Regions from separate parts of the Microbispora bryophytorum genome, predicted to be linked through region 2. Evidence: riboswitches for the same ligand, from Rfam matches in the RefSeq annotation. Region 2 holds a riboswitch; the other holds the start of a gene.
The links. A riboswitch is a leader RNA that binds a small molecule or an ion and turns the genes downstream of it on or off. The one in region 2 is predicted to bind S-adenosylmethionine.
Positions count from the first base shown of each region.

Region 1 (5,618 bases), on a different contig from region 2:
GCAGGCCGCGCACGATGTTCTTGGACAGCTCGGTGCGGTCGATGCGCACGATCAGCCGGCGGTCGCCCACGAGGTCCTTGATCACGCTCATGTGCGACTCGACGTCCTGCTCGGCCGCCCGGGCCAGCAGCGCCTCGCCGTTCACGCCGAGCGGGTGGACGCCGATCCTGGTGGTCCGCCCGTCGTGCGTCACCGTCCGGGCGGCGTGGTCCACCCGGGCTCCGAGCAGCGTCTCGCAGCAGTCCATGAAGGCGCGGGCCCAGCGCGCGGTGAGGAATCCGGCGTGGTCGGCCCCGAGGATGCCGCTCAGCACCTCCGCCACGACGTCCTCGGGCAGCAGCGCGAAATATTCCGGCGGCGCCCAGGGCGTGTGCGAGAAGTGGGCGATGCGCAGGTCGGGCCGTTCGGCCCGGAGCATCGCCGGGGTCAGCGTCAGGTGATAGTCCTGCACCATGACGCGCGCCCGGTGGGCCGCCTCCTCGGCCAGGGCCAGCGCGAAGGCGCCGTTGTACGTGCGGTACGACTCCCACTCGCGGCGGAACCGCGTGCCGAACTCGGGGGAGAAGGGCGTGTTGTAAAGCAGGTGGTTGACGAACCAGAGGGTCGAATTGGCCACGGCGTTGTAGGCCCGGTGGAATACCGCGGGCGGGATGTCCAGCATGCGGATCGGCCCCGTCGCGAAGGCCCGGTCGAGCCGCCCGCCGGCCGCCTGGCGCACGGCGCCCCGGTCGCCGTCCGACAGCGCCGCGCAGACCCACAGGACGTCGGCCTCCCTGACCACCTCGGACAGGCCGGAGACGAGCCCGCCCCCGCCCCTGCGCATGGTCAGGCCGCCGTCGTCCGACAGCGTGAAGGACACCGGGCCCCGGTTGGACGCGATCAGAACGGTGCTGCTCATCCTGGGATTCCCTCGATCAGAGCGGGCGCGCATGCCGGAAGATTAATAAAAACCGGCCTCCGTCAATAGGATGTCAACCGATCGCGGGAGGGCTGAATACGGCATGGCACTGGACGACACGACCGAGGACCTGGCCCGATCGGCTGCCCAGGGGGACCATCGCGCGCTCGGCGAACTGCTGCGGCGCATCGAGCCCGACGTGCTGCGGCACTGTGAGCGGCTTCTACCGTATCGGCAGGACGCCGAGGAGGCCGCGCAGGACACGCTTCTCGCCGTGGCGCGCAACATCGCGAGGTTCGAGGGGCGGGCCAGGTTCAGCACCTGGCTGCACATCGTGACCGTGAACTGCGCCAGGACCACCTACCGCTCGCTGAAGCGGCGCTCGTCGGAGCAGGCGGAGGAGCTGCCCGAGCAGCGGCCCGATCCCCGGCGGGTCAGCGTCATCGCGGGGTCGCGGCTCGATCTGCTCGACGCGATGGAGGCGCTTGAGACCGAGCGGCCCGACCTCGCCCAGGCGCTCGTGCTGCGCGACATCTGCCAGCTCGACTACGCGGAGGTCGCCGACCAGTTGAAGATCCCCCTCGGGACGGTCAAGTCCCGTATCCACCAGGCGCGCAAGTACGTGCAGAACGCCCTCGGCGAGGCGTACGGCTGATACAGATTGTCTCGCGTTGTGAGACGCGGGAACGGACACCGAGGACGCCGGGGTACAGTGCTAGTGCCGCGACTGACAAGATTCGCCCGTACGGAGCGGTGGCCGCAGTGGTGTGTCGCAAGGCGGAGGAGCTCGTAGCCGGAGGCTGCGGGCGACGACGCCGCCGCGAGGTGCCGCTCTGGGCGACGCTCCGGGGCAGAGATCGGCAGGAGGGGCGCACAAGGACCTTCCTCGGAAGATCCCACAACTGAACATGCTCATCCAGAGGGGTGGAGGGACCGGCCCTGCGAAGCCCCGGCAACCTCCCCGGTGTCGAACTCGTGCCCACGAGGCCCGGCCGGGACAGGTGCCAATTCCGGCTCGCGGCCAGGGTGGTCGCGAGCGAAGATGAGGGAAAGGCCTCGCTTCATGGCGCATACCAGCACCGCCGCTAACACCGCCGCCGACACCTCTGTGAACACCGTCGAGTTCGGCCCCGCCACCGGTCTTTCGTGTCGCGAATGTGGCGCTCTCTACGATCTCGGCCCGATCTTCGCCTGTACGGAGTGTTTCGGCCCTCTTGAGGTGGCGTACGACTTCGGCGAGGTTCGTCGGGAGGACATCGCGTCCGGCCCGGCGAACATCTGGCGGTACAGCTCCCTGCTCCCCGTCCCCGCAGGTGTGGCGGCCAAGCCCAACCTGCAGCCCGGCTGGACCAAGCTCGTGAAGGCCGACAGGCTGGCGGCCGAGCTGGGCCTGCGGTCGCTGCACGTCAAGGACGACTCCGGCAACCCGACCCACTCCTTCAAGGACCGGGTCGTCGCGATCGCGCTGGAGGCCGCGCGCAACTTCGGCTTCCACACCCTGTCGTGCTCCTCCACCGGCAACCTCGCCGGCGCGGTGGGCGCGGCCGCCGCCCGGGCCGGGCTGGACTCCTGCGTGTTCATCCCCGCCGACCTGGAGCCGGCCAAGGTCACCATGGCCGCCGTGTACGGCGGACGCCTGGTCGCCATCGACGGCAACTACGACGAGGTCAACCGCTTCTGCTCCGAGCTCATCGGTGACGAGCTGGGCGAGAAGTGGGGCTTCGTCAACGTCAACCTCCGGCCCTTCTACGCCGAGGGCTCCAAGACGCTGGCGTACGAGATCGCCGAGCAGCTCGGCTGGCGACTGCCCGACCAGATCGTCATCCCGGTGGCCTCCGGCTCGCAGCTCACCAAGATCGACAAGGGCTTCCGTGAGCTGATCAAGCTGGGGCTGGTCGAGGAGCGGCCCTACCGGATCTTCGGAGCGCAGGCCGAGGGCTGCTCGCCGGTCTCCCAGGCGTTCAAGGCCGGGCAGGACGTCGTGCAGCCGGTGCGGCCCGACACCATCGCCAAGTCCCTCGCCATCGGCAACCCGGCGGACGGGCCGTACGTGCTCGACATTGCGCGGCGGACGGGCGGCGCGGTGGAGGACGTGAACGACCAGGAAGTGGTCGAGGCGATCCGCCTGCTCGCCAGGACCGAGGGCGTCTTCGCCGAGACCGCGGGCGGCGTCACGGTCGGCGTGCTGCGCAAGCTGGTGCGCGAGGGCCGCCTCGACCCCGACGCCGAGACCGTGGTGCTGAACACCGGTGACGGACTCAAGACGCTCGACGCGGTGGCCGAGCACGCCCGTCCCGCCGCCGTCATCCGTCCCTCTCTCGACGCCTTCCGTGCGGCATTCGCCAACTGAAAGCGTTTCAAAAAGCCCATCGGCAGCAACGAAAGCGAGCGAACAATGAGCGTTTCCGTGCGGATTCCGACGATTCTCCGGACGTACACCAACGGCGCCGCGGAGGTGAGCGGCGAGGGGGGAACGCTCCGCGAGGTCCTGCAGAAGCTGGACGCGGACTACCCCGGCATCGGCGGCCGCATCCTGGACGAAACGGGTAAGATCCGGCGTTTTGTCAACGTCTACGTCGGAGAAGAGGACGTCCGATTCGCCGACGGTCTGGACACCGCCACGCCGGACGGGGTGCAGATTTCGGTCATCCCCGCGGTCGCCGGAGGCTGAGCCGCCGCACCGCGGCCGAGCATCTGACATGCGCTTCTGCCGATGAAGAAGTCATGCGATGCCATGGCAAAAGGTGCAGCTCTCAACTATTCAACAGTAAAGTGAATATTCTGCGATCCTGCTTTGAGCGAACGCCAAGTAGTAGTTTGCGGATTGACTCTGTTGTCCTACGCCTTGACACGGGTATGGTCGAAGACGATCGACAAAACCGGGGGCTTCTTGGGTGTGGTCCCCAGCCCAGCAAGAGGAGTCGGAAGTGGCGCAGGGCACCGTCAAATGGTTTAACGCGGACAAGGGCTACGGCTTCATCGCGGTGGACGGTGGTAAGGACGTGTTCGTCCATTACTCGGCAATCATGATGGACGGCTACAAGGCCCTCGAGCAGGGTCAGCGGGTTGAGTTCGACATCACGCAGGGTCAGAAGGGCCCGCAGGCGGAAGCCGTACGGTCCGTCTGATCCCGTCATCGACCTTGGAAGGCCCGGCACGCGGATTTCGCGAGCCGGGCCTTCCGCTTGCTGTGTCGCCCGCTTCTTGCTGGGTCGCCCGCCGCGCTCGGCTGCTCGGGGCGCCACACCGGCCGGGTCGTGCCGGAGGTGAGCGGAGAGCACGGCCTCGTCGCGGTTGGTCGCTTCGCGCCCGTGCGCTCCTCGGTCCAGAACGCGGCCGTGCTCCTCGCCGCTCCCGCGCGCTCCTCGTCCGGAGGCCGGCCGCGCCGCTCGCGGCACCTGGGCGCTTCTCGGTCCGGGCCGGCGGCACGTCCTTTTGGGGCTCGTCGGTGCCCCCGCTCCGCTCGTCGACTCGCTGATCTGGACATAACGTCCAAGCTGGTCAGCATGGCTCCCGCTTGCACTCGCAGGGGTAGAGTGCTAAATACTTGTTTGGCACTCTGAGGTCGAGAGTGACAACAACCGGGATCGGGGCGATGGGGCTCGCGCAGGGATAGCGGGTCCGCGCCGTCGCGGGCGTCGGCTCGGTCCGTTGAAGACACCCTGCTACTGGGAGGTCTAGCCTAATGGCAGCCAAGATGATCGCGTTTGACGAGGACGCCCGGCGCGGTCTTGAGCGCGGGATGAACCAGCTCGCCGACGCCGTGAAGGTGACCCTCGGCCCGAAGGGCCGCAACGTCGTGCTGGAGAAGAAGTGGGGCGCCCCCACGATCACCAACGACGGTGTCTCCATCGCCAAGGAGATCGAGCTCGAGGACCCGTGGGAGAAGATCGGCGCCGAGCTCGTCAAGGAAGTCGCCAAGAAGACCGACGACGTCGCCGGTGACGGCACCACGACCGCTACCGTGCTCGCCCAGGCGCTGGTCCGCGAGGGTCTGCGCAACGTGGCCGCCGGCGCCAACCCGATGTCGCTGAAGAAGGGCATCGAGGCCGCCGTCGAGCGCGTCAGCGAGGAGCTGTCGAAGCTCGCCAAGGACGTGGAGACCAAGGAGCAGATCGCCTCCACCGCCTCCATCTCCGCCGCCGACCCCGAGATCGGCGCCCTCATCGCCGAGGCGATGGACAAGGTGGGCAAGGAAGGCGTCATCACCGTCGAGGAGAGCAACACCTTCGGCCTGGAGCTGGAGCTCACCGAGGGCATGCGCTTCGACAAGGGTTACGTGTCCGGCTACTTCGTGACCGACCCCGAGCGCATGGAAGCGGTCTTCGAGGACCCGTACGTCCTGATCGTCAACTCCAAGGTCTCGGCGAACAAGGACCTGCTGCCGCTGCTCGACAAGGTCGTGCAGTCCGGCAAGCCGCTGGTCATCATCGCCGAGGACGTCGAGGGCGAGGCTCTGGCGACCCTGGTCGTCAACAAGATCCGTGGCCTGTTCAAGTCCGTGGCCGTCAAGGCTCCGGGCTTCGGCGACCGCCGCAAGGCCATGCTGGGCGACATCGCCACCCTCACCGGTGGCCAGGTCATCTCCGAGGAGGTCGGCCTCAAGCTCGAGAACGCCACCCTCGACCTGCTCGGCCGCGCCCGCAAGGTCGTCATCACCAAGGACGAGACCACGATCGTCGACGGCGCCGGTGACGCCGAGCAGATCGCCGGCCGGGTC
Region 1 is NZ_JBICTF010000012.1:21,591-27,208, forward strand. It holds gene ACGFIB_RS31850 (alpha,alpha-trehalose-phosphate synthase (UDP-forming)) at 1-898, opposite strand, end outside; gene ACGFIB_RS31855 (RNA polymerase sigma factor) at 1,002-1,553, shown strand; SAM riboswitch class I at 1,808-1,947, shown strand; gene thrC (threonine synthase) at 1,962-3,248, shown strand; gene ACGFIB_RS31865 (MoaD/ThiS family protein) at 3,294-3,569, shown strand; gene ACGFIB_RS31870 (cold-shock protein) at 3,826-4,026, shown strand; gene groL (chaperonin GroEL) at 4,584-5,618, shown strand, end outside.
Region 1: another riboswitch for S-adenosylmethionine. It lies ahead of thrC (threonine synthase); the one in region 2 lies ahead of ACGFIB_RS30350 (aminotransferase class V-fold PLP-dependent enzyme).

Region 2 (5,618 bases):
GGGAACTGCACGAGGCCGGCGTCTCCCCTTCCGTGATCGAGCAGGGCGCCAGAAAGCTTCTCGCCGAGGCGCGCGGTCATCAGCTCGCCGAGGCGCGAAAGCAACTTGGGTTCGGTCAGAGGGACGTCGCGGCTGTCATGGGTCTGAGCGTCGCCCGGGTCTCACAGATCGAGCATGGAGAGGTCACCTCTCTCGACGTTATCGCTCGCTATGTAGAGGCGCTCGGGGCCCGCTTGGACCTGGTCGTCGACTTCGGTGATCGGACGCTGCGCCTGCCGGTCAGCGAGAGGTCGACGGACGCCGCTTGATCGGGGACCTCTTGAGCGAGACCCCCGGCCTCACCTTCCGTCGTCAGGCGGTGGCGATCTCGCGCAGGGCCTCGACGAGGCGGTCGACGTGTTCGGTGGTCGTGCCGATGCCGACCGAGGCGCGTACGGCGCTGAACGTGCCGTCCGCGCAGCCGCCGTCCTCCTGAGCGCCGTCCTCCCCGCCGCCGAGGAGGTGGCGGACGAACGGGTGGGCGCAGAACTTGCCGTCCCTGACGCCGATGCCCCAATCGGCCGACAGCGCCTCGGCGACCTCGCGGGCCGTACGGCCCTCGACGGTGAACGACACGATGCCGACGCGCGGGTGGTCCTGGCCCCACAGCGACAGCTCGCGTACGCCGGGGATGGCGGCGAGCCCGGCGCGCAGGCGGGCGAGCAGCCGCTCCTCATCCCGCACCAGCGCGGCCCAGCCCGTCGCGGTGAGCGCGTCGCAGGCGGCGGCGAGCGCGATCGCGCCGAGCACGTTGGGGGTGCCCGCCTCGTGCCGCGTCTCGGGGTCGTCGCTCCAGTCCACCGTCTCGCCCACGGACCGTACGGCTCCGCCGCCGCGCAGGTACGGGTCGGCGCAGGCGAGCCAGTCGGGGCGGCCGACGAGCACACCGGCGCCGAACGGGGCGTAGAGCTTGTGCCCGGAGAAGGCCACGTAGTCGAGGTCGAGCGCGGCCAGGTTCAGCTCGCGGTGGGGCACGAGCTGGGCGGCGTCCACGGCGATCCGCGCGCCGTGCCGGTGGGCGATGTGGGCCAGTCCGGCGATCGGCCACAGCTCGCCGGTGACGTTGGAGGCCGCGGTCACGACGAGCAGGGCCGGGCCGTCGATGGCGGCCAGCGCCTCGTCGGCCGCCCGGATCGCCTCGCCGGGGAAGGCGGGCGGCGCGAGCCGTACGGCCTTCTGCCAGGGCAGCAGCGAGGCGTGGTGCTCGGTCTCGAACACGACGGCGGTGGTGCCCTCGGGGAGGCTGCGGGCCAGCAGGTTCATGGCGTCGGTCGTGTTGCGCACGAAGATGAGCGCGTCGCCGGGGCGGGCGCCGACGAAGGCCCGCACGGTGTGCCTGGCCTGCTCATACCTGGCCGTCGTGAGCTGCGAGGCGTAGCCCGCACCCCGGTGGACGCTGGAGTAGGCCGGCAGCGCCGCCGCGACGGCGGCGTTCACCGGCTCCAGACAGGGCGCGCTCGCCGCGTAGTCGAGGTTCGCGTACTGCACCAGCCTGCCGCCCCTGATGGGCACCTCCAGGTCGGCGCCCACGACAGCCGGTAGGCGCACGGGGGCGAGATCGTGCTCGGAGATGCGGGTGACGGCCTGCTGGACGAAGGTGAGTGCGGACAACGCCATGCTCCTCGGGTCGGGGACCCCGGCCATGGCATCGGAGAGGCGGAGCCCGCGCTTGCCCGGCACACCTCGTGCCGGACCCGGTCCTCACCCGGGGCACCCCGCCGCGAGCGCGAGGGTTGCCGGCCAGCAAGCCGGGGCTTGACGCTGGCACTCATGACCTGGACGGCACTATAACCCGACACCGCCCTCCGGCCGCAAGTCCGGGTGGCCCAGCCGAAGTCAGCCGTCGTCGACCGTGACACCCAGGATGTGGGCGAACATCGGCGCGAGTTCCATCAGCTGGACGCCGCTGATGGTCGCGCCGCGCAGCGCGTCGTAGCCGTCGGAGATGCCCAGGGACACGGCGCCGCGCAGGTCCACCCGGGACATGCGCGCCTTGTCGAACCGCACCCGTTCCAGCGTCGAGCCGGGGAAGGTTACGCCGGTCAGCGCGGCGCCCGCGAAGTCCACGTCGCGCAGCGTGCACTCGACGAACGAGACCTCCCGCAGGTCGGCGGCGCGGAAGTTGACCGAGTCGAGCTTGCACCGGTGGAAGAGCACGTGGTTCATCTCGGCGCCGGGCAGCGCCGTGCCGGCCGGGGCGCTCATGACGATCTCCGCGTCCGCCCAGACGGACTCGGTGAGGTCGCCGCCCACCCAGCGCACGCCGTTCAGCCACACGTCCGAGAACCGGGCGCGCCGGTATCGGCCGCCGGCGAACGTCACCGAGGCGAACGCCGACTCGATGAACCGGGCGCCGGACGCGTCGGCGTCCTCGAACTCGCCCCCGTCGAACAGGACCGTGTCGTAGTCGCCGCCCTGCGCGAGCCGCCCCTTGAACGGCTCAAGGTGATCGGCATAGGGCAGTTCGCCGAGTTCGCGGGGCTCCCTGCGAGGCTGTTCGCGGCGCTTCGGCATCGGCCCAACCTACGCCATGACGGACCCGCACGCCCGTACTCCCAGGCGAGGTCTTTCATCCGTATTGTTGTCCATTGTGAAGTTTGATCCCTGGAATGCCGAGTTCATCGCGTACCCCTACGACGCCTACCGCGACCTGCGCGACAACGATCCGGTCAGCTTCTTCGAGCCGACGGGGCAGTGGCTGATCGCCCGCCACGCGGATGTGAACGCGCTGCTGCGCGACCGGCGTCTCGGCCGGTCCTACCTGCACGTGGCGACGCACGAGGCGTTCGGCCGCGAGCCCGAGCCGGAGTTCCAGGAACCGTTCTGGCGGGTGATCCGAGCCGGGATGCTCGACGTCGAGCCGCCGGTCCACACGCGGCTGCGCCGCCTGGTGTCCAAGGCGTTCACCCCCCGCATGGTCGAGTCGCTGCGTCCCCGCGTACGGAAGATCGCGACCGAGCTGACCGCGGGACTGGTCGAGCGCGGCGGCGGGGACCTGCTGGCCGAGGTGGCCGAGCCGCTGCCGGTCACGGTGATCGCCGAGATGCTCGGTGTGCCCGAGGCCGACCGCCACCTGCTGCGCCCCTGGTCGGCCGACATCTGCGGGATGTACGAGCTGAACCCCTCGCCGGAGGTCCAGCACACGGCCGTGCGCGCGGCGGCGGAGTTCGCCGGCTACCTGCGCGAGCTGGCCAGGGCCCGCAGGGATCGGCCGGGCGACGACATGATCTCGGCGCTGGCCCAGGTGGTCGACGACGGCGACCGGCTGACCGAGGACGAGCTGATCGGCACCTGCGTGCTGCTGCTCAACGCCGGGCACGAGGCCACGGTCAACGCCACCGGCAGCGGGTGGTGGGCGCTGTTCCGCAACCCGGGTGAGCTGGAGCGGCTGCGCGCCGACCCCGGCCTGATGCCGACGGCGGTTGAGGAGTTGCTGCGCTACGACACCCCGGCGCAGATGTTCGAGCGGTGGGTGCTGGAGGACGTCGAGGTCGGCGGGGTGACGATCCCCAGGGGCACGGAGATCGCGCTGCTGTTCGGCTCGGCCAACCGCGACCCCGAGGTCTTCGCCGATCCCGACCGTCTCGACCTCGGCCGGGCGGACAACCCGCACATCTCGTTCGGCGCCGGCATCCACTTCTGCCTCGGCGCACCGCTCGCGCGGGTCGAGATGGCGGAGTCGTTCGGCGCCCTGCTGGGGCTGGCGCCCAGGCTGGAGCTCGCCGAGGAGCCTGCCTGGAAGCCCAGCTACATCATGCGCGGCCTGGAGTCCCTCAAGGTCACCGTCTGACGACCTGGCTGAGCCAGCCGAAGCCGCCGAGACCGGCCGGGTCGATCAGCTCCGCCTCCTGGGAGGCCCGGCCCAGCGCGCGTACGTATGCGGCCGGATCGGCGGACGCCAGCGCGAGCGGCGGGCGGGCGCCGGTGACTCCCAGGTCCCGCAGCGCCTCCCGCTGCGTGGTGAGCGTGGACGCCTGCGCCCCCGCCCGCTCGCCGGCCGCCGCGCAGGCGTCCAGCGCGACGTGGGCGGTGATGTCGCACGACCCGTCCGGTGTCGGCGGCACCACCGAGCCGTCGCGATATCCGGCGACCGTGCCGAGCGGTGGCCGTCGTCTGGCCGGATGGGCGTAGTCCACGGCGACCGCCGTGCCGCACGCCAGCCGCGTGATCAACGAGGCCCAGGCCTCGTCGCGGGGACGGCCGATCTCGGCGCGTTCTCCCGGTGAGCGCAGCGGCCACCAGCGCTCCAGCCAGGCCAGGTCATCCGGGCCGGGAGCGGGCCCGGGCCGCTGTTCGCCGGTCGAGGTGTCCACGAGCACCAGGCGAGGGCCGTCCGGCGTCATCTCGGCGATGTCGAGCGGCACGTTGTCCAGCCACTCGTTGGCGATCACCAGGCCGCCCGCGCCGTACGGCGCCTCCGGCTCCCAGGCGACGCGCGGATCGAGATCGCCGGGCCGGGGGGACAGGTCGACGGCGGTGACCCGCAGCCGCTTCGAGAGGTCCGGCGGCGCGGCGGCCCGCACCCGGGCGGCCAGGAGGCCGTTACCGCTGCCCATGTCCACGAGATCGACCGGGTCGGGCCGCCCGAGCGCGGCGTCGACCCGCAGGAGCAGGCGCAGCACGGCCTCGGCGAAGACCGGCGAGGCCTGCACCGACGTGCGGAAATGCCGGTCGGGGCGCTCCCGCAGGTAGAAGCCCTCCGCGCCGTAGAGCGCCCGCCGCATGGCCTCCCGCCAGGTGACCTCCACGGGGCCCAAGGTTACCGACACGCCGAGGCCGTAACGAAAAGTAGTCACTTTCGTACTTGTGGCTCAACATAGGCCCGGGAGAAATGGGACAAAATCCGACCGTTGGGCCACGCCCGGGCGGGCGGGAGCGCCGCCGCTACGCTGAACCGAGGGAGGCGTCATGGAGACAAGTGACCGCCCGGCGCGGCTCGCCGTAGGAGTGCTGGGCGCGGGACGCGTCGGTTCCGTGCTCGGAGCCGCGCTCATGCTCGCGGGTCATCGGGTGGTGGCGGCAAGCGGCGTGTCCGACGCGTCGGCGCGGCGGGCCGCCGACCGTCTCGGCCTGGCGCTCAGCAGGCCGGACGAGGTGATCGCCCGGTCCGATCTCGTGCTGCTGACCGTGCCGGACGACGTGCTCCCCGGTCTCGTCTCCGGTCTCGCCGCCACCGGCGCCGACCTGCGCGGCAAGCTGCTCGTGCACGCCAGCGGCGCGTACGGCCTGGGCGTGCTCGACCCTGCGGCCGAGGCGGGGGCGCTGCCGCTCGCGCTGCACCCCGTGATGACGTTCACCGGCAGGAGCGACGACCTGACCCGGCTCAACGGCTGCTCGTTCGGCGTCACGGCGCCCGACCTGCTGCGGCCCGTGGCCGAGGCGCTGGTGATCGAGATGGGCGGCGAGCCGGTATGGATCGCCGACCGTGACCGGCCGCTCTACCACGCCGCCCTGGCCGGCGCCGCGAACCACATGGTGACGCTCGTCGCCGAGTCGCAGGAACTGCTCGCGAAGATCGGCGTGGAGCATCCGGGCCGGATGCTCGGCCCCCTGCTGAGCGCGGCACTCGACAACGTGCT
Region 2 is NZ_JBICTF010000011.1:14,328-19,945, reverse strand. It holds gene ACGFIB_RS30355 (helix-turn-helix domain-containing protein) at 1-308, shown strand, start outside; gene ACGFIB_RS30350 (aminotransferase class V-fold PLP-dependent enzyme) at 352-1,611, opposite strand; SAM riboswitch class IV at 1,700-1,815, opposite strand; gene ACGFIB_RS30345 (pentapeptide repeat-containing protein) at 1,876-2,553, opposite strand; gene ACGFIB_RS30340 (cytochrome P450) at 2,630-3,829, shown strand; gene ACGFIB_RS30335 (SAM-dependent methyltransferase) at 3,819-4,787, opposite strand; gene ACGFIB_RS30330 (Rossmann-like and DUF2520 domain-containing protein) at 4,948-5,618, shown strand, end outside.